4 regions of the Arthrobacter sp. BB-1 genome follow, and region 1 is predicted to be linked to each of the others. Evidence: riboswitches for the same ligand, from Rfam matches in the RefSeq annotation. Region 1 holds a riboswitch; each other region holds the start of a gene.
What was found. A riboswitch is a leader RNA that binds a small molecule or an ion and turns the genes downstream of it on or off. The one in region 1 is predicted to bind thiamine pyrophosphate.

Region 1 (5,007 bases):
GGCCTTTCACTCTTAAAATTACTTGAAGCTTCAATTTATTCCAAGTCCCAATTTTCGACATTCGCCCGGCAGTTTCAGCGGACCAACCGTCCTCCCAAGACAACGTGCGCCAGGTCACGGACCGTGTCCGGCACCATTCGCGGGTCCTCCCTGCAGAGCACAACGTCAGCCCGCGCCCCCTCCGCAATTCCCTCCGCGCCCAGCCACGTCCGGGCGCTCCAGCACGCCGCGTCCAACGCAGCGGCGATGGGCAGTCCTGCCGCGTGGAGGGCGAGGATCTCATCGGCGATCCTGCTGTGCGTGATGACACTCCCGGCATCCGTTCCGGCGTAAATCCGCACCCCGGCCTCGTAGGCCTCAAGCACCCGTTCCTCCCGCCGTTCCCACAGCGCACGCATATGCGCCGCGTATGCGGGGAACTTGGGATCGGCCTGCGCCGCGATGTCCGGGAACGTGGCAATGTTGATCAAAGTGGGCACGATGGGTACCCGCTGCTCCACAAACCGGGGAAGGTGGCGTGGCAGCAGGCCGGTGGCATGCTCCACGCAGTCGATGCCGGCATCCAGCACGTCGTCGAGCGTCTCTTCGGCAAAGCAGTGCGCGGTAACGCGCGCACCCTCATCGTGGGCGGCCTGGACTGCATCACGGACGACGGCGGCAGGAAAGGACGGGGCCAGGTCGCCGGCATAGCGGTCGATCCAGTCCCCCACGAGTTTGACCCAGCCGTCACCGTCCCGGGCCTGCTTGCGGACAGCCTCCACCAGGCCGTCCGGCTCAACCTCTTCCGCGTCGCTCCCGCCCTGCAGCCACCTGGTGTCGGCAGGGGATCCTGCGTCCCGGACCAACAGCGTGCCGGCTATCAAGTCCGTCCGGGCCTGGTCCCCGGCGGTGGCCGCATCCACTGCACCTCCCACCCCCAAGCCGATGTGGCAGTGGGCATCCACGAAGCCCGGCAGCACCCAGCCGGCCAGGATCCTGTCCGGCGCCTTCGCCGGTTGGCGGAACGTCAGCCTGCCGTTAATGGACCACAGGCCGCGGGCCTCGCTGTCCGGCCCGGTAAGCACAGTTCCGGTGAACTGGATGATTTCTGGCATGGCCTTCCTCTCCTCGCCCGGACAGGCTAGCACCGGCCAACGTGGCAAGGCCCCCTCGCGTTTGCCCTTGCGGGCGTGTGGTAGCTTTCATCTTGACCACACGGGTGCCCCTGCAGGGGCTGAGATCGGGCTGACGCAGCCTGCGACCGTCGAACCTGTCCGGGTAATGCCGGCGAAGGAAGTGAGTATTCCTTGAGTATGCAAACTGCACAGCTGAACCCTGCCCACAACCCGCCAGTCGCGGAGGAAACCAGCCAAAACCAGCCTGCTGTCACGCAATCCCTGAAGTCCCGCTCGTTGGCGTTTGTCCACGATGAGGCGGCGGGCATCCGGGTACCCGTCACGGAAATAGAGCTGACGGACTCACCGAACGGGCAGCCCAACGGCCCGTTCCGGACCTACCGGACGGCAGGGCCCGGGAGCGACCCCGTCCGCGGCCTCCTTCCCGTCCGGACGGACTGGATCGAAGCGCGCGGGCACACCGAGGCGTACAGCGGCAGGGAACGGAACCTGCTCGACGACGGCCGCTCGGCTGTCCGCCGGGGCGCTGCCAGCGCGGAGTGGAAGGGAGCGCGCCCCGTGCCCCGCCGCGCCGTCGACGGCAGGACCGTGACGCAAATGCACTATGCGCGGCAGGGCGTCATCACCCCGGAGATGCGTTTCGTGGCGCTGCGGGAGAACTGCGATGTGGAACTGGTCCGCAGCGAACTGGCTGCGGGCCGCGCCATCATCCCGAGCAACATCAACCACCCTGAGTCCGAGCCGATGATCATCGGCAAGGCCTTCCTGGTGAAGATCAACGCGAACATCGGCAACTCTGCGGTCACGTCCTCGATCGCCGAGGAGGTGGACAAACTGCAGTGGGCCACCCAATGGGGCGCGGACACGGTGATGGACCTTTCCACCGGAGATGACATCCACACCACCCGCGAATGGATTATCCGCAACTCGCCCGTGCCAATCGGCACCGTCCCCATCTACCAGGCGCTCGAGAAGGTCAATGGGGAAGCCAATGCCCTTACGTGGGAGGTTTTCCGCGACACCGTTATTGAGCAGTGCGAGCAGGGTGTGGACTACATGACCATCCACGCCGGGGTCCTGCTCCGGTACGTTCCCCTGACGGCAAACCGGGTCACCGGCATCGTGTCCCGCGGCGGTTCCATCATGGCCGGCTGGTGCCTGGCGCACCACCGGGAGAACTTCCTCTACACCCACTTTGACGAGCTCTGCGAGATTTTCGCACGGTACGACGTCGCGTTTTCCCTGGGCGACGGCCTGCGGCCCGGGGCGACGGCGGACGCCAACGACGCAGCGCAATTCGCCGAACTGGACACGCTGGCGGAGCTGACGCAGCGCGCCTGGGAATACGACGTCCAGGTGATGGTTGAGGGTCCGGGCCACATCCCGTTCCACCTGGTCCGCGAAAACGTGGAGCGCCAGCAGGAGCTGTGCAAGGGTGCGCCCTTCTACACGCTCGGGCCGCTGGTGACGGACGTGGCGCCGGGCTATGACCACATCACCTCGGCCATCGGTGCCACCGAGATCGCCCGCTACGGCACCGCCATGCTGTGTTATGTCACGCCCAAGGAGCACCTGGGGCTGCCCAACAAGGACGACGTAAAGACCGGGGTGATCACCTACAAGATCGCGGCGCACGCGGCGGACCTTGCCAAGGGCCACCCGGGTGCGCACGAGCGTGATGATGCGCTGTCCAAGGCGCGCTTCGAGTTCCGCTGGCGCGACCAGTTCGCGTTGTCCCTGGACCCTGTCACTGCTGAAGCCTTCCACGATGAGACGCTGCCCGCCGAACCTGCCAAAACCGCGCATTTCTGCTCCATGTGCGGCCCCAAATTCTGTTCCATGAGGATCAGCCAGGACATCCGGGATGAATACGGCTCCGCTGAATCGCAGGCAGCCCTGGCCGAGGCTGCGGCGGGAATGAAGGGCAAAAGCGAGGAATTCCGGGCGGCCGGCGGCAAGGTGTACCTGCCGGAGCCCCGCGTTGCCGCCGGAAGCTAACGTTTCAGGAGGCGCGTGCCTGGACCCGGCTGGCGTCACCGATAAACGAGCGGATGATGCGGTCCCCTTCGATTGAATCCTGGGGCCGGTGCCCTCCCGCCGCAGTGCGGTGCAGGGCGCCGGTCTCCCGGAGGTAGCCCGCGATCTCTTCGTAAAGCGGCTCCCAGCCGCCCGTCAGGACGAGCGTAGGCACACCGGGAACGATGTGCAGCGGCGCTTCCCACGACGGCACCTGCAGCCGCAGCCGCCGGGCGGACCGCTTTTCTTCCACCGTGACCGGATGTTGCAGGTCCGTGGCGTAGACCCGGCGGACGAATTCCCGCTGGAAGTCCTCATCACTGAGTTGGTGCCGGATGTCCAGGAGTGGCCTCATTAGCGCGATGTGGGCTGCCGTGGCCGGCAGTTCCGCGGTCAGGGACAGGCAGGCTGGCTCCACCAGCGTCAGCGAGTAGACAAGGTCGGGACGTTCGACGGCGGCCATCATCGCTGCGATGGCGCCTTGGGCGTGTGCCACGATGTGTCCGCCTACGGCGCCCCGGCCGTCATCGGCCAGCGACCGCAGCAGGATCCGGGCGTCCTCGTCGAAGGAGGATTCCACTGGCTCCGCCACGGGATCGTAGCCGTGGCGGCGCAGGAACAAGGCGTCATAGGACAGTGCCAGGCCATGCTGGCGGGGCCAGGCGGCGGCGCCGAAGCTGCCCGCGCCGTGCACGAACACTACCCTCTGCTTGAACATGACCCAACCCTATTCCACAGCCCCGACATCCCAACCAGGTAGCGCCAAGTGTCGTTATGAACCGTCAAAACGACACTTGGCGCTACCTGGTTGGGAGACAGGGATGGCTACTTGCCCAGGAACTTGTCGAAGCCCTTGGGCAGGTTCAGCTGGGACGGGTCGAAGTCGCCGCCCTGCTGGCCGAAGGCAGCGCCGGTGGGCAACGCCTTGGCCGCGTTCGCCCGGCGGGCCTCGGCGTCCTTCCGCTCCTGGGCGGCCTTGGCCGGGTTGCCGGACTTCGCCTTCTTCTTGGGGGCGTTCTTGGCGTTCTTCCGCGCCCCGCCACCGGCCCCCGGCATGCCCGGCATTCCGGGCATCCCCGGCATGCCGCCCTGGGCCATCTTCTTCATCATCTTCTGGGCCTGGGCAAAGCGCTCAAGCAGCCCGTTGACCTCGGAGACGTGGACACCGGAACCGCGGGCAATACGGGCACGGCGGGAGCCGTTGATGATCTTGGGCGCAACACGCTCGTGCGGGGTCATGGAACGGACGATGGCCTCGACGCGGTCGATCTCGCGTTCGTCGAACTGCTCCAGCTGCTGGCGGATGTTCTGCGCGCCCGGCATCATCATGAGCATTTTCTTCATCGAGCCCATGTTGCGGATCTGCTGCATCTGGGCCAGGAAGTCCTCAAGGGTGAAGTCTTCCTGGTCGGCGAATTTCTTCGCCATCCGGGCGGCTTCGTCCTTGTCCCAGGATTTCTCCGCCTGCTCAATCAGCGTCAGGACGTCACCCATGTCCAGGATGCGCGAAGCCATCCGGTCCGGGTGGAACAGCTCGAAGTCGTCCAGGCCTTCGCCGGTGGACGCGAACATCACGGGCTTGCCGGTGACCGACGCCACCGAGAGCGCGGCACCGCCGCGCGCGTCGCCGTCGAGCTTGGACAGGACGATGCCCGTGAAGTTGACGCCCTCGTCAAAGGCAAGCGCCGTGTTTACGGCGTCCTGGCCGATCATGGAGTCGATGACGAACAGGACTTCGTTGGGCACAATGGCGCGGCGGATCTGGCGCGCCTGCTCCATCATGTCCGCGTCAACGCCGAGCCGGCCGGCGGTGTCCACAATGACGACGTCGTGCAGCTTCTGGCGGGCTTCCTCCACGCCGGCGCGGGCGACCGCC
Region 2 (5,007 bases), on a different contig from region 1:
AGGCGGCAGGAGTGCCTGAACGCCGTGGCCATGGCTGCCTTTTCATGGTCGGCAGCCGCGCGCCCTGCCCGGTCCACGATGGCAACGGCCGTCCGGGTTGCCTCGGCAAAGCCTTCATCTGCGTAGGTGCGGAGCCAGTCGGCGTAGGGGTGGCCGGCTGGTTCGCCGGCCGCCATGAACCTGGCGTGCAGCGTTTTGCCGGCCTCGGCATACAGCCAGAAGCAGGGCAGGACCGCTGCCGCCAGCACGGCATAGCTGCCCGACGCCGATGCCGCCAGCAGGTGGTCCACGTAGGACTTTGTCACGGGCCCCGGTTCGGACTGGACCTCGCGGGATGCCAGCCAGGAGCGGTGCAGTTCGGATTCGACTTCCAGGCACTGCTGGGCGGAGCGTGCCCAGAAGAGCTGTTCCGCTTCAGTCGGGGCGAGGGCGCTGGCGCGCGCAAGCACCCGTGAATAGCCGTTGAGGTAGATGGCATCCTGGGCCAGATAGTAGGCGAACTGGTCCTCGGCCAGGCCACCGGAGGCAAGGTCCTCGATGAACGCCAGGGCATAGATGGCTTCCAGGTGCTTCTCCGCTTCAGTCCACAGTTGCCCGGCGAAGCTTCCCTCGGCCGGCGCCTGCAGGTGGTGGAAATGGTGGACGGGCCCGTTGCCTGATCCCACGGCCAGCCGGCCTGATGTTTCCAGCGCACCCGCCAGCCAGGGCTTGACCTCTCGGAGGGCGGCCTCCCAGTCCCCCAGCCGCGGCTGGACGGTGGCCATGGCCGAGGAGAGCGAACAGCCGGTGCCGTGGCTGTTCCGCGTTGCCACCCGCTTCCCCTGAACCACCACCACTTCCTGGCTCAGCCTGCCGCTGGTATCGACCAGGGCATCGGGGCACTGGTCCCCCGCCAGGTGGCCGCCCTTAACCAGCACGGTTGCCCCTGTGGCTGCGGAGAGCCGGCGGCCCTGTTCCACCGCACCTTCCCAGCTCTCCTGCACAGGCCCGCCAACCAGCATGGCAAGCTCTGCCAGGTTGGGGGTGATGAGGTGGGCCAGGGGCAACAGGTCGCGGAGGGCCGCCTCTGCGGACTCCTGGAGGAGCCGGTCGCCGCTGGTGGCCACCATGACCGGGTCAAGGACCACGACGCCGGGACGCACCTTTTCGAGCCATGCCCGGACAGCGTGGACCACGGCGGCGTCGCCCAGCATGCCGATCTTCACGGCATCGATGCTGATGTCATCGCTGATTGCGTCGAGTTGCTGGGTGAGGAAGGCCACCGGCGGAACGTGGACGGCACGCACTCCGCAGGTGTTCTGCGCGGTAAGTGCCGTAACGACGGCCATCCCGTAGCCTCCGTGTGCAGCGATGCTCTTCAGGTCTGCCTGGATGCCGGCGCCGCCGGAAGGGTCAGAGCCGGCGATGGACAGGACCCGGGGTAGCTCCCGGCCCGAACCCGGCTGGGCGGCAGGACGGGTTTCGGGAGCTTCCTGCAGGATGGCGGTGGGCATTGCAAGGGTGGTGGACAAGAGACATCCCTTCGCCGGTGCTAACCGGACAGGTTCAACGGGTGTGGATCTCAGCCGGCCCTCTGCGCGGCACCCCGTGTCGATTCACCAGCCTAGCTTTTTTGCCGTGCGGAAGGTGAAGGTGACGCGGCGGCGTTTACAGGCTTAAATACCGGATGCCCGGCCGTCCACGGGTGGTGGGCGGCCGGGCATCCGGGCGTTTCGTGTGCAGTGGCTTAGAGCTCCGAAGCGGGAACCCCAACACCCAGGATGATGGGCTCCTCCGCGGGCTTGCCGTTGCCTTGCCCGGTGGCACCTGCCTGGTCGGCTCCCGGCGCTTTTGCAGAATGTGAGTGCCCTGCCGCCGCAGCGGGGACATTCTCGCGGTGCTGGACGGAGGTCTCGTTGGCCGCACCCTGGGCACGGCTGGCGCTGCGGTTGCGGCGTGCCCGGCGCGGGCGGGACTGTTCCAGGGTGTGGTCGGAATAGTCCTTCTCCGGCACGGCAGGGGCAGCCTGGGGCTGCTCAGGCCCGGCCTGTGGAACAACCGCCTGCGGCGCCTCGGCCTGCGCAGCCCGGACCTGCTCCGGTTCCCGCTGCTCCAGTTCCTGCTCCCGCCGTCCGGGCTGCTCAGCCTTTTCTTCGGCAGCAGGCTCACCAAGGTGGGCGAAGGCTTCGGCGAGCCGGTCAAGCGTCAGGGCCGGCTTCGGCTGCTGCTCCTCCGCGTGCTCCACGAAGGGCAGGGCAACTTTCTCCCCGCCAAAGGTGAGGACGGCAGCGGGCCTGGAGGCGTCGCCGTCGTGCTTCTCCGGCTCTGCCGGCGCCGCGGGCTGGGCCTGCGGAGCCTGCCTTGCCGCGGCTACCTCGTCGTCGTGCAGGTGGGCGGCGTGTGCTGCCGCAGCGATGTTGGCCAGGGCAAGCCTGGTGGCTTCCGCCTTGGCGTGCCGCTCGGCGTCCGTGGGGTCGGGGTGGACGGTGTGCACGTGGACGGCTGCCGCGGGAGCAGCGTCCACCTGCTGGCCGCCGCGGCCGCGGCGCCGTTTCCGGTCAGGACGGACGCCGGGCTGGGTGCTGTCCCCACGCTGGGCCTCGGTGCGGTGGCTTTCGTTCCGGACGTCCGTGCGGGAGTCCGAGCGCTGCACATGGTGCTCCGCGGCCACAATATTGGCCCGGCGGTGCTCCACGGGGTCATCGTGGGTCACTACGCCGCGGCCGGCGCAGGCCTCGCACTGCTCGCCAAAGACTTCAAGGAGCCCGGTGCCCATCCGCTTGCGGGTCATCTGCACCAGGCCAAGGGACGTGACTTCGGCAACCTGGTGCTTGGTGCGGTCGCGGCCCAGGCACTCCACCATACGGCGGAGCACGAGGTCGCGGTTGGACTCGAGGACCATGTCGATGAAGTCGATGACGATGATGCCGCCGATGTCCCGCAGGCGGAGCTGGCGAACCACTTCCTCCGCGGCTTCCAGGTTGTTCTTGGTCACGGTCTCTTCGAGGTTGCCGCCGCTGCCGGTGAACTTGCCGGTGTTGACGTCCACCACGGTCATGGCCTCGGTGCGGTCAATCACCAGCGAGCCGCCGGAGGGCAGGAAGACCTTCCGTTCCAGTGCCTTGTGGATCTGTTCGTCGATCCGCCATGCGCTGAAGATGTCCTGGTCCTTGGTCCACTTCTCGAGGCGCCCCACCAGATCCGGGGCAACATACGTGACGTAGGCCTCGATGGTGTCCCAGGCTTCCTCGCCGGAGACGATCAGCTTGGAGAAGTCCTCGTTGAAGACGTCGCGGACCACCTTAATGGTGAGGTCCGGTTCGCCGTAGAGCAGCTCCGGGGCGAGGATCTTGGTGGACTTCGACTGGCTTTCGATGCCCTCCCACTGGGCCCGCAGCCGGTTGATGTCGTGGGTGAGCTCTTCCTCGGAGGCGCCTTCCGCGGCGGTCCGGACAATAACGCCGGCCTGCTCCGGGAGGCGGTCCTTGAGGATCCGCTTGAGGCGGTTGCGTTCGACGTCGGGCAGCTTGCGGGAGATGCCGGTCATGGAACCGCCGGGAACGAAGACCAGGTAGCGGCCCGGCAGTGAGATCTGGCTGGTCAGGCGCGCGCCCTTGTGGCCCACGGGGTCCTTGGTGACCTGGACCAGGACGGTATCGCCGGACTTGAGCGCGTTTTCAATGCGGCGCTGCTTGCCCTCGAGGTTCACGGCTTCCCAGTTGACTTCACCTGCGTACAGGACGGCGTTGCGGCCCCGTCCGATGTCCACGAACGCGGCCTCCATGGACGGCAGTACGTTCTGGACCTTGCCCAGGTAGACGTTGCCGATCAGGGAATCCTGCTGGGTCTTGGACACGAAGTGCTCGGCCAGGACGCCGTCTTCCAAAACGGCGATCTGGATTCTGTCATCGCGCTGGCGCACGATCATTTGCCGGTCCACGGACTCGCGGCGGGCCAGGAACTCGGCTTCGGTGATGACAGTGCGGCGGCGGCCGGTGTCGCGTGATTCGCGGCGGCGCTGCTTCTTGGCTTCCAGGCGGGTGGAGCCCTTGACGGACGTGACGCGGTTGTTCACTGCCGGTTCGCTCACGGCGCGGGGTGCGCGGACGCGGGTCACCGTGTTGGGGGGATCGTCGTCTCCCCCGCCCGTCAGTTCCAGGTCCTGGTCGCCACGGCGGCGGCGGCGACGACGGCGGGACGTCACGCCCTCGTCGGACTGTCCTGCGGATTCCTCGTCAGCGTCGTCGGCAGCATCGCTTTCGGCTTCAGGGCTTTCGGCGTCTTCGCCGTCCCGCTCACCGGTCCTGCTGCGGCCGCGGCGGCCGCGGCCACGGCGCCTCCGGCGGTTGCCGGCGTCGTCTGAATCGTCCTCTGTGTCCTCTTCTTCAACTTCTTCCGTGGCGGCAGGGGCGGGCCGCACAACGGCGCTGAGATCAGGGGCCTGGAACAGGACGGAGGTGGCGGAACCGGGTTCCATAAAGAGGGAGCCGAAGGGGCTGCCCGGGGCGGGAGCAGCGGCAGGCCCGGCTTCCGACTTCACAGCAGCACGAACCTGGCCCTGCGCGGGAGCGGCAGCATCCACCTCGCCCTGGGCAGGAGTGCCGGGGTCCTGCGCGGTTGCGGGTGCCGGAGCGGCAGGCTCCGGTGCGTCCGTCGCGGGTACGGTTGCCGGTTCAGCAACGGCTGGTGCGGCATCTCCGTCAGCAGGTGCGGCTTCAGCGGGGGCGGCCTCTGGCGCCGTCCCGGACTCTTCCGCCGCGGCCTCCACCGCCGGGGCGGAGGTCTTGCGGGTGGCAACCCGCCGGCGTCGAACAGGTTTTGCATCCTCCTCAGCGGCCGCTGAAGGCGCGCCGGCTGACGCAGCCTGCGCGCCGGCGTCGTCACTGGCAACGGCCGGGCCGGCTGCTTCCTCGGCGAAGGCCGGAAGCGGCTCGGCAGCCTCGACCTTCTTCCTGGAACGGCTCCGGCGGACGGGTGCCTTCGCCTCGGCGGCGTCAGTACCCGCAGGCACGTCCTGCGTGGCGGAAC
Region 3 (5,007 bases), on a different contig from region 1:
CTGATGCCGTGGTCCAGGAGCAGCTGGAAGAGGGAGCCAGCCTCCTGGGGTGAATAGCGCCGCATGGCCACCGTGGTGAGGGAGGTGCCGGAGGCCAGGAGCGCGGCGCCAAGGCCGTCGAGGCTGGGCGCGCCGCCGGTGCCCATGATGAGCCGGGACGCCAGCGCGACGCCGTCGATCACCAGGGGGTCAAGAAGGTACGGCGGGGTGCCAGCAGGGGTAGTGCGGGTTTCCGTCATGCTGGTCAGCCTCCCTGTACTGCCGTGACAAGTTCGACGTCGTCACCCTCGGTGAGTGCCGTGGCGAACCACTGGCTCCGGGGCACCACCTGGGCGTTGCGCGCCACGGCGACGCCCAGTTTCCGGCCGTCGGTGGCATGGCCGTCCGCTGCCAGTGCGCGGCCGGTGACCTCGCTGACGAGCGTGGTGATGGACGCGCCGTCAGCCACTGTGTGTCCTGCTCCGTTCAGGGTGATGTTCATGCTGTCTCCTTGCGGTTGGATGGGGTGGCCGCTTCGGCAGGCCGGAGGGCGCCGCCGGAAAAGCGGCCAGGATTGAAGGGGGCCCAGCGGGGGTCCTCCCTGCCGTCCAGCAGGTCCCGGCAGATCGCGGCCGCTGCCGGGGTCAGGAGGACACCGTGGCGGAAGAATCCGGTGGCGACGATGAGCCCTTCCACGTGGCCTGGCCCTGCAGGGCCGTCCGCTGCACCACTGGAGTACCGGGCCGCCGCACCGGGCAGGGGGACCCGCCCGAGCAGCGGGGCGTTGTCAGGAGTGCCCGGCCGGGCCCGGGCCGTACACTCCAGCAACTCAAGTTCGGCAACCGCAGGCACCAGGACCTGGGCATCGCGGAGCAGTTGGTAGACGCCGCCAGCAGACACTGCGCTGGTCCCGCTGTCCTGCCCCAGGGCGTCCTCACGCTGCGTAGCCCCGATCACCACCGTGCCGTCCTGCCGAGGGACGATGTATACAGGAATCCCGCGGACCAGTCCGCGGATGGTGGCCGTCAGCAAGGGCTGGAGGTGGGCGGGGACGGCGAGCCGGAGGATGTCCCCGTGGACCGGCCGCAGCGGCAGGTGCAGGTTTTCCGGCAGCCCGGTGAGGGCCGCGGCGTGCAGTCCGTTGGCCACCACGGTCTCCCTGGCCACCACCGTTCCCCCGCTCTCCAGCATGACCCCGGCAACGGCTCCGTCCTCCCAGAGAAGGCCGGCTGCGCGGTCCGGCACGGCGAAGCCATCCGTGGCTCCGGCCACGAAGCTTCCGCCGCTCCCGGCTCCGCGGGCGTGCCGGGCCAGGACACGGCGGAGGCAGGCCACCAGCAGCCTTGGATCCACCTGGTGGTCCCCAGGCGTATCCAGCGCCGAGGCAATGCCCGGGTTCAACAATGGCTCCCGGCGCCGGGCTTCACGGATGGTGAGGGGCTCAACCGTCAGCCCGTTGGCCTGCTGCACCCCGCGCAGATCCAGCAGGGCCTGCCTGTCGGCGGCGTCGGCACCTACGGCGAGGGTCGGCGTCGTAAGATACCCGGGATCCGACCCGGCAGCCGCCGTGAGGTCCGCCGCAAATCCCGGCCAGCGCCCGGAGGCTTCAAGCATGAGTTCCAGGAGGTCCTCCTCCTGGTAGTGCAGCTCGCTCACCGGGGCAAGCATCCCTGCAGCCGCCCAGCTGGCACCGGAGCCGGGGGCGTCATCGATGACCACCACTGAACGTCCGGACCGCCTTGCCTCCCAGGCGATGCCGTGGCCGATGACTCCCCCACCGATGACCGCAACGTCGGCCTTCACTGCGGAGCCGGGCCCACGCCGGTACGGCGCTTCGGGCGCATTGGCCATGGTTGTCTCCTTCCCTACGCCGGTACTAGCCGGATCAGGTCAAGCGGTCGGCTCTAACGCCCTCTCAGCCCGGCGCTTTGTGACAGCTGCCGCGGCTCCCGCAGTACGAGGCCAGTGTAGAGGAACTAGGCTGGCACCCATGAATGTGTCCCACCCCCCTGCCGCTGCATCCCCGATCCCAGGCACCGACGCCTTTGTCAACGCCGAAGGCAGTTCCGGGGTGCAGTCCGCGCGCCTCTACCTCTGCACGGACGCGCGCCGGGAACAGGGCGATTTCGGGCAGTTCGTCGATGCCGCCTTCCAGGGCGGGGTGGACATCATCCAGCTGCGGGACAAGTCCATCGAAGCGGCCGAGGAGCTTGAGCTCCTGGCCGTCCTCAAGGAATCGGCGGTGCGGCACGGCCGGCTATGGGCGGTGAATGACAGGGCGGACATCGCAGTGCTGTCCGGAGCCCCGGTGTTCCACATCGGCCAAAAGGACCTGCCCCTCAAGGCGGCGCGGACACTGTTGAACGGCAATGCGGCCATCGGCCTGTCCAGCCACAGCCCGGAGCAGGTGGACGCCGCCCTGGCGGCCGCCGCCGGCCCCTCGGCACTGGACTACTTCTGCGTGGGGCCGCTCTGGGCAACGCCCACCAAGCCCGGCCGGGCCGCCGTCGGGCTGGACCTGGTGAGGTACGCCGCCGCAGCTGTTGCGGGGGCGGAAGGGCAGGAGGACAAGCCCGACGGCGGGGTGCCCTGGTTCGCGATCGGCGGCATCGACCACTCCAACGTCGGAGAGGTGGTGGAAGCGGGTGCACGCCGGATCGTGGTGGTCCGGGCCATCACGGAGGCTGACGATCCGGCTGCGGCCGCCGCTTCCCTCCTGGCCGCGCTGGACGCCGCCCGCCCCTAACCCGGCTCCGGAACTGCCCTGCCTCACCGGGCCGCCTCCGTGCATTATTGGCGAAATTCGGGCTACGCTGATTTTCGTGTCACATCATCGGTTGGCCCCCAATGTCCACGAGCACACCAACGCCCTCGAAGCGGCGCTGGGTGCACTCCGGAGTGAGCTTGAGCTGCCGGGCGCCTACCCTGATGATGCCGTGAAGGACGCCGAGGCGGCGGTGGCCGCATTGCGGCTGCCCTCCCATGACCTGACGTCCGTTGAATTCATCACCATCGATCCGGCGTCGTCCACCGACCTCGACCAGGCGCTGTTCATCGAGCGGGACGGCAGCGGCTACCACGTTCTCTACGCCATAGCCGACGTGCCGGCATTTGTTGCCCCGGGGGGTCCGCTGGATGTTGAGACTCGGCGCCGGGGGCAGACTTTTTACACACCGGACGGCCGCATCCCGCTGCATCCGGAAATCATCAGCGAGGGGGCGGGAAGCCTCCTGCCGGGCCAGGTCTGTTCCGCGTTTGTGTGGGACTTCCGCCTTGACGGCAACGCGGAGGTCACTGCCGTGGCGGTGCAGCGCGCCCGGATGCGCAGCCGCGCCAAGCTCAGCTACAAGGGCGCCCAGGCGGAACTCGACGCCGGCAGCCCCTCCCCTGTCTTGCTCCTCCTTAAGGAGGTTGGGCTCAAGCGGGTGGAGCTGGAGCGCGCCCGGGAGGGTGCCAGCCTGAACATGCCGGACCAGGAGATCGTCCAGCTTCCCGACGGCGGCTACCGGATTGCCGCCGCACCGCAGCTGCCGGTGGAGGACTGGAACGCCCAGATATCGCTCATGACCGGTATGGCCGCCGCCCAGATGATGCTGGCCGGGAAAGTGGGTATCCTGCGCACCATGCCGGCCCCGGACGAGCGTTCCCTGAATCATTTCCGGCTGCAGACAGAGGCGCTCGGCAAGCCCTGGGATGGCGAAGTCAGCTACGGCGAATACCTCCGCAGCCTCGATCCCACCCATCCAGGCCAGCTCGCGATCCTCCACTCCGCAGGGATGCTCTTCCGCGGTGCGGCCTATACGGCCTTTGACGGGACCGTCCCGGATGACGCCGTGCAGTCCGCAATCGGCGCTGCGTATGCCCACACCACCGCCCCGCTCCGCCGCCTGGTGGACCGGTTCGTGCTGGTTACGTGCGAGGCCCTGAGCAACGGCGGTGAGGTGCCCGCATGGGTGCGGGATGCCCTGCCGTCGCTTCCCGAAATCATGGCCGGTTCGGACCAGCTGGCATCCCGGATGGAGCGAATGGCGCTGGACACGGTGGAGGCGGCGCTGCTGATCAACCACATCGGACAGGAGTTCGACGCGATCGTGATTTCCGCGTCGAAGCCCCAGAAGGAGAACGGGAACGGCGCTGCGGGCGGCGACGGCAACGGCAGGGCCAGGAATGGCACTGCCAAGAACGGCAACGGAAAGAACGGCAACGGGGGCTCCGGGATCATCCAGATCGCCGAACCTGCAGTGACGGCCCGCTGCGCCGGTGAACTGGAGGCCGGCACCAAGGTCCGGGTCCGCCTCATTTCCTCAGACATTGCCACGCGGGAAGTGCATTTCGAACTGGTGCCGAGGGTGCCCTGAGCCGGGATGGTTTTGTGGCACCACCAACCGATGGGGCGGACGAAAGCCGGATTTCCGCGCCCTTGCGGCTAGACTGAAGAAGTAGAAATGGATGCCCGGTCGTTGATTTCCTTGATTTGAAACCAACAAGCCCGCCCCTACGCGATCTTGAGAACCACCCGCTGGTCACCAGTGCCAGCATTTAGATAGCCCGCGATCGGCTTCCACTGGAATTGCTTGTGCGCCTGAGCGTGCTCCGGAACAGCCTTGTGGCAGGCCCGTTGAGCAGGCAGCGCACATTGCCCAAATGAATAAGGAAACTCCCCAGTGAGTGAATTGCACACCCACCAGCTTCTGACCGACGATTCCGGCACCGAAACCCTTGAGCCGGAAGAAACCATCATCTCGGACGAGAAGCCGCACGAGATCGCGGAAAAATCGTTCGCGGACTACAACGTGCGCGCCGACATCGTGGAATCCCTGGCTGACGCCGGGATCACCCATCCCTTCCCCATCCAGGCCATGACCCTGCCGGTGGCGCTGTCCGGCCATGACATCATCGGCCAGGCCAAGACCGGCACCGGCAAGACCCTCGGTTTCGGCATCCCTGCCCTGCAGCGGGTAGTGGGCCAGGACGACCCCGGCTACGAGAAACTTGCCGTCCCGGGCGCACCGCAGGCCCTGGTCATCG
Region 4 (5,007 bases), on a different contig from region 1:
AGCTGGAGGTCGTCATCGCCAATGATGTCCGGGGTGGCGGCCAGCTGGCGGGTGACCTCACGGTGCAGCGCCGCGACGGGGGCATCGGCGGTAAGGGTGGCGCCGGCGCCAAGGGTGGGGCCATTCCCAGGGGTGGTGCCCGCGCCAAGCGTGGTGCCGGCTTCCCGCGCGAGAAGGCTAAGCAAGGCGGCACTGGCAGGACCACGCGCTTCAGGGATTTTCATGGTGCTCCTTCAGGTCTGGCGTTGATGCCGGTCCCGTACGTCGTCGCCGAGGGCCGGGCCGGCAGATGGCATTCACTGGCCGCGTGGGCCGTTCGGGGAGGAGTTGGCGGCACTGCTGGTGCTGTTGGCGTTGCTGCTGCCGCTGCGTGGGTCGTTGCCGTCGCTGCCGGCAGCACCCGCCGTGACGGCGGGGCCTCGGGCCGCCAACGCGATGGCCAGCCCAATCATGGCCAGGCCGAGGGCCAAATGCAGCCAGTTGTCCGCGTTGTTTGCGGGGAGGAAGTTGGCCGGCGTGGTGTCATCCGACAGGAAGCCGTACAGCCACAGGAACAGGTAGGCAACGCCGCCGTAGATGAGGAAGTTCCTGGCTTGCGGATGCGTCCGCGCCATCAGGACCCCTGCAATCCCGAACAGCAGGTGGACCGCATTCAGGAGTGCGGAGACCTGGAAAATGCCCAGCAGCAGCGCCCCCGAGCCGGGTCCGGCGAAGCCGAGCGAGCCGTAGTTGGAGGTGATGCCCGGGATGAAGCCCAGGATGCCGAACAGGACGAAAACCGAGCCCGTTCCGAGAGCGGCTTTTTGCAGGCGTGTCCGGGGGCCCGTCAGGCGGGTGCTGGCTGCCATATCCTGTCCTCCTCAAAACCCGGGAGACAACATAGTAAGCATGATTACTAATAAATGCTAAGCAGCCTTTGTATTTGTGAGGGTCAGTCCGCTCCCGCGGAGTGGAGGATTTCGCGCAGGGCTTCGACCACCAGGTTGTGGTCCTGCACCTGGGGAAGACCCGAAACCGTAACGGTGGCCACGGCCCCGACGCCGGCGACGTACAGCGGGAAGGAGCCGCCGTGCGCCGCGTACCGGCTCTCATCGAACCATCCCTGGTCCTCGATCCGGCCACCGCGAAGCCGTCCGCGGAGCCCCACCAGCAAGGAAGGGATCTCGTACCGGGCGGCTGTGCGCTGCTTGGCCCGGATCCAGTGCTCGTTGTCCGGCGTCGCGCCGGGCAGGGCCACATGGAACAGCACCTGCTCACCCTTGGTGATGTCAATCGCGATGGGCAGCCCGCGCTCCTTGCCCAGCTCCACGAGGAGCAGCCCCAGGTTCAGGGAATCGTCAAGGGAGAATCCGGGAAACTGCAGTTCGCGGACCTCGCCTTCAATCCGGGCGATCAATTCCTCCAGCGAGCCCTCCGGCTGTGCAGCATCGGAATCGGGATCATATCCGGTCACATCCGGCGGATTGGCAGTCATGGCCCACAATCTACCCCTCCTGCGGTATAAACTGGACAACGCCCAACAGGGCAATTGCAGCAAGTCATTTCAACCAAAAGCAACATTCAAACGACAGGGGAGCGCCGCCGTCGGGCATCACTGGCCATGCCAGGATCCGCAGGTGGGCGCTGAGAGTGCGGACAGCCGCAGACCCTCGAACCTGATCCGGTTAGTACCGGCGTAAGGGAGTCGAGCTTCTCGAAGTGCGCGCAGCGGCAGCAGTGCCGGCAGGCGTGTCCACTTTCCCCTCCTGTTTCCCAGGAGGATTACATGGCAACAACAGCAGTCAAGAAGACCACCAGCAAGTCCTGGCGCGTCGTGGACATCGTGGTCTCGGCCCTGATCGCCATCGCCGGCGGCGTCATTTTCTGGGCCTGGTCCCAGGGCGCGGCCGCAGTATCAGGGCCCATGAACGCCGTCTACCCGCCCCTGACGGGCCTGATTGCCGGCGGCTGGATGATTCCGGCAGTTCTGGGCATGCTCATCATCCGCAAGCCGGGCGCTGCTCTGTTCTGTGAGACGGTTGCGGCCACCGGCGAGCTGCTCATGGGGTCCCAGTACGGTGCTTCGGTGCTGTTCTCCGGCTTCGTGCAGGGGCTGGGCGCGGAAATCATTTTCGCGATCTTCGTCTACCGGAAGTTCAACCTGCCTGTGGCACTGCTGGCCGGTGCCGCCGCAGGCCTCTTCTGTGGCCTGAACGACTCCTTCGCTCCGTGGGGCTGGAACATCGCCTACTCCGGCGGGGATAAGCTGGCGTACATCGTCTTCACCGCCATCTCCGGAGCCATCATCGCCGGCGCCCTGTCCTGGATCGCCACCCGCGGCCTGGCCAGGACCGGGGTCCTGAGCTCCTTCGCGTCGCGGAAGGCAGCTACGGAGCCCGTCTTCTCCTGATGTCCGCCCCTTCCCGCCAGGGCGCCTCCACTGCAGTGCGTCCCGCCGCCGTCACAGCCAGGGGCTGGGGCTGGCGGCATGCCGGGCGCGCCAAGCCGGCAGTCCATGCCCTGGACCTGGACATCCGCCCCGGGGAGCGCGTGCTGCTCCTGGGCCCTTCCGGGGCCGGCAAGTCCACCCTCCTGCATGCTTTGGCGGGGGTGCTGGGGGATGTGAACGACGACGGCGGCGCGGCAGGAGATTCCGACGAGTCGGGTTCGCTGCTGGTTGACGGGGCCGCCCCCCGCGAGCAGCGCGGGCGGGCCGGCCTGATGCAGCAGGACCCCGAAACACAGGTGGTCCTGTCGCGTTTGGGCGACGACGCCGCCTTCGGCGCCGAGAACCTCGCCGTGCCCCGCGACGCCATCTGGACCCGCGTGCACGAGGCGCTGGACGACGTCGGACTTTCACACCTTCCGCTGGACCACCCCACGTCGGTGCTCTCCGGCGGGCAGAAACAGCGGCTGGCGCTGGCGGGCATCCTTGCCATGCGTCCCGGCCTGATCCTGCTGGACGAGCCCACCGCCAACCTGGACCCTGCCGGCGTGCTGGAGGTCCGCGACGCCGTGGAGCGGTGCTTGGACAAAACCGGCGCCACGCTGGTGGTGGTGGAACACCGCGTGTCCGTGTGGAAGGACCTGGTGGACCGGATCGTGGTGCTGCAGCCAGGCACCGATTCGACGGACGCCGTGCTGCTGGATGGCCCGCCGGACCAGGTGCTCAGGGAAGCCCGGAACATGCTGATTGCTGCCGGGGTGTGGGTGCCCGGCTATGTTCCGGAGACCCGGCTGCGTGCGGCTGATCCAGCCCCCGGGACGGGCGCCCTCCTGCTCGCTGCCGAGGAGTTGGCGGTGTCCCGTGAACGGGTGCGCCGCAGTGGCTTCCGGAAGGTACCCCCGGTGCCGGTGCAGGCAGGCATCACCGCGCAGGTCCGGGCCGGGCAGGCCTTGGCGGTCACAGGGCCGAACGGGGCCGGGAAGTCCACGTTTGCCCTGACCATTGCCGGACTCCTGGAGCCCGTGGCCGGAAAGGTGTCGGCCACGGTGGACCTGAGCCGCGGTGCCGGAATTGATCCCTGGAAGTGGAAGGCCGAGCAGCTCATCGAGCGGATCGGCACCGTGTTCCAGGAACCCGAGCACCAGTTCGTCACCGGGAAGGTGCTGGACGAGCTGCTGTTCGGTCCCCGGCACTTGGGCCACGGGGAGGAGCGGGTGGATGAACTGCTGGAGCGGCTGCGGCTCACCCACCTTGTGGATGCCAACCCCTACACGCTTTCGGGCGGGGAGAAGCGGCGGTTGTCCGTAGCAACGGTCCTGGCGGCGCATCCCCAGGTGCTGGTACTGGACGAGCCGACCTTCGGCCAGGACGCCAACACGTGGGCGGAGCTGGCATCGTTCCTGTCCGAACTGCTGGATGCCGGCACCGCCGTGGTCTCCGTGACGCACGATGCCGAATTCACGGCCGCCCTGGGTGGAACGGAACTGCGGATGGCCGCACCGGAACCGGTGGCACCATGAGGCGGGAGGCGCCATGAGGCAGGAGCTGAACCTGCGCGGCAACAACGCGCTGCTGGCCCGGGCCAATCCCCTCAGCAAGTTCACCGCCGTCTTCCTCATTACTGCCGTGCTTGCGCTCTCCATCGACTGGGTGTCCGCATCGGTGGCGCTGGCCTTTGAGTTCCTGCTGTTTCCGCTGGCCGGCCTGACGCCCGCGCTGCTGTGGCAGCGCGGCTGGCCGCTGATCCTCGCGGCCGCCGTGGGGGGCTGGAGCACCTCCATCCTGGCGCCGGACAGCGGAAGGACGCTGATCGACGTCGGCATCTGGACCATGAGCGAAGGCTCGCTGGAATTGGGCGTGGGCTTTATGCTGCGCGGCCTGGCGATCGCCCTGCCGGCCGTGCTGCTGATGAGCTGCACCGACCCTACAGACCTCGCGGATGCGCTGGCGCAGAAGGCCCGACTCCCGCACCGGTTCGTGCTGGGGACCCTCGCCGCCATGCGGCTGGTGGGCCTGATGGCCGAAGAGTGGCAGACCATCGGGATGGCCCGCCGTGCCCGCGGGGTGGGTTCCCGCGGCAATGCCCTGCAGCGGGTGAAGGCGACGCTGGGGCAGAGCTTTGGGCTGCTGGTCCAGGCGATCCGCCGGGCCTCGAGGCTCGCGGTGACCATGGAAGCCCGCGGTTTCGGCGGCGGCCGCCGGACGTGGGCCCGCGAATCAACCTACAGTTCCCTGGATGCATGGGTGCTTGCCGGCGGTGTGGTGATGGCGGGAACAGCGGTTTTTGCCGCCGTATCCCTGGGCACCTGGAACATGGTGTGGCTGGGGAGCTGAGAGCCGGCCCGGCCTGCGGGCCTCCGCGCCTACGGGCAGGAATGGTTGTAGTCGAATCCCCTCGATACGAACTGGGTCAGGGCCACCGTACCGCCGCCGGTGAGGGGCGCATCCGCGCAGGCCAGGGCTGCTCCTGAGGCACTCCGGGATCCCGCCAGCCAGCTCGGGAGGACGTAAAGGTTGCTCGAACTGCTGACAGGTCCAACAATCTGGTCCCACTGCCGGCCCGTCGAGTAGATCCCCACCTG

Region 2: linked by a shared signal. The riboswitch ahead of thiD (bifunctional hydroxymethylpyrimidine kinase/phosphomethylpyrimidine kinase) and the one ahead of thiC (phosphomethylpyrimidine synthase ThiC) in region 1 are both predicted to bind thiamine pyrophosphate.
Region 3: linked by a shared signal. The riboswitch ahead of FHJ30_RS13540 (FAD-dependent oxidoreductase) and the one ahead of thiC (phosphomethylpyrimidine synthase ThiC) in region 1 are both predicted to bind thiamine pyrophosphate.
Region 4: linked by a shared signal. The riboswitch ahead of FHJ30_RS18885 (ECF transporter S component) and the one ahead of thiC (phosphomethylpyrimidine synthase ThiC) in region 1 are both predicted to bind thiamine pyrophosphate.

Annotation. Positions count from the first base shown of each region.
Region 1 is NZ_VDEV01000022.1:43,922-48,928, forward strand. Features, by position in the region: gene FHJ30_RS12055 (amidohydrolase family protein) at 75-1,094, opposite strand; TPP riboswitch at 1,185-1,292, shown strand; gene thiC (phosphomethylpyrimidine synthase ThiC) at 1,293-3,113, shown strand; gene FHJ30_RS12065 (alpha/beta hydrolase) at 3,118-3,849, opposite strand; gene ffh (signal recognition particle protein) at 3,957-5,007, opposite strand, start outside.
Region 2 is NZ_VDEV01000019.1:279,252-284,258, forward strand. Features, by position in the region: gene thiD (bifunctional hydroxymethylpyrimidine kinase/phosphomethylpyrimidine kinase) at 1-1,493, opposite strand, end outside; TPP riboswitch at 1,501-1,598, opposite strand; gene FHJ30_RS11635 (Rne/Rng family ribonuclease) at 1,727-5,007, opposite strand, start outside.
Region 3 is NZ_VDEV01000023.1:3,466-8,472, forward strand. Features, by position in the region: gene FHJ30_RS13530 (thiazole synthase) at 1-239, opposite strand, end outside; gene thiS (sulfur carrier protein ThiS) at 245-481, opposite strand; gene FHJ30_RS13540 (FAD-dependent oxidoreductase) at 478-1,830, opposite strand; TPP riboswitch at 1,825-1,942, opposite strand; gene thiE (thiamine phosphate synthase) at 1,970-2,725, shown strand; gene FHJ30_RS13550 (RNB domain-containing ribonuclease) at 2,802-4,337, shown strand; gene FHJ30_RS13555 (DEAD/DEAH box helicase) at 4,644-5,007, shown strand, end outside.
Region 4 is NZ_VDEV01000034.1:4,136-9,142, reverse strand. Features, by position in the region: gene FHJ30_RS18900 (iron-containing redox enzyme family protein) at 1-224, opposite strand, end outside; gene FHJ30_RS18895 (DUF4383 domain-containing protein) at 297-848, opposite strand; gene FHJ30_RS18890 (heme-degrading domain-containing protein) at 932-1,474, opposite strand; TPP riboswitch at 1,560-1,700, shown strand; gene FHJ30_RS18885 (ECF transporter S component) at 1,766-2,389, shown strand; gene FHJ30_RS18880 (ABC transporter ATP-binding protein) at 2,389-3,945, shown strand; gene FHJ30_RS18875 (energy-coupling factor transporter transmembrane protein EcfT) at 3,959-4,759, shown strand; gene FHJ30_RS18870 (hypothetical protein) at 4,789-5,007, opposite strand, start outside.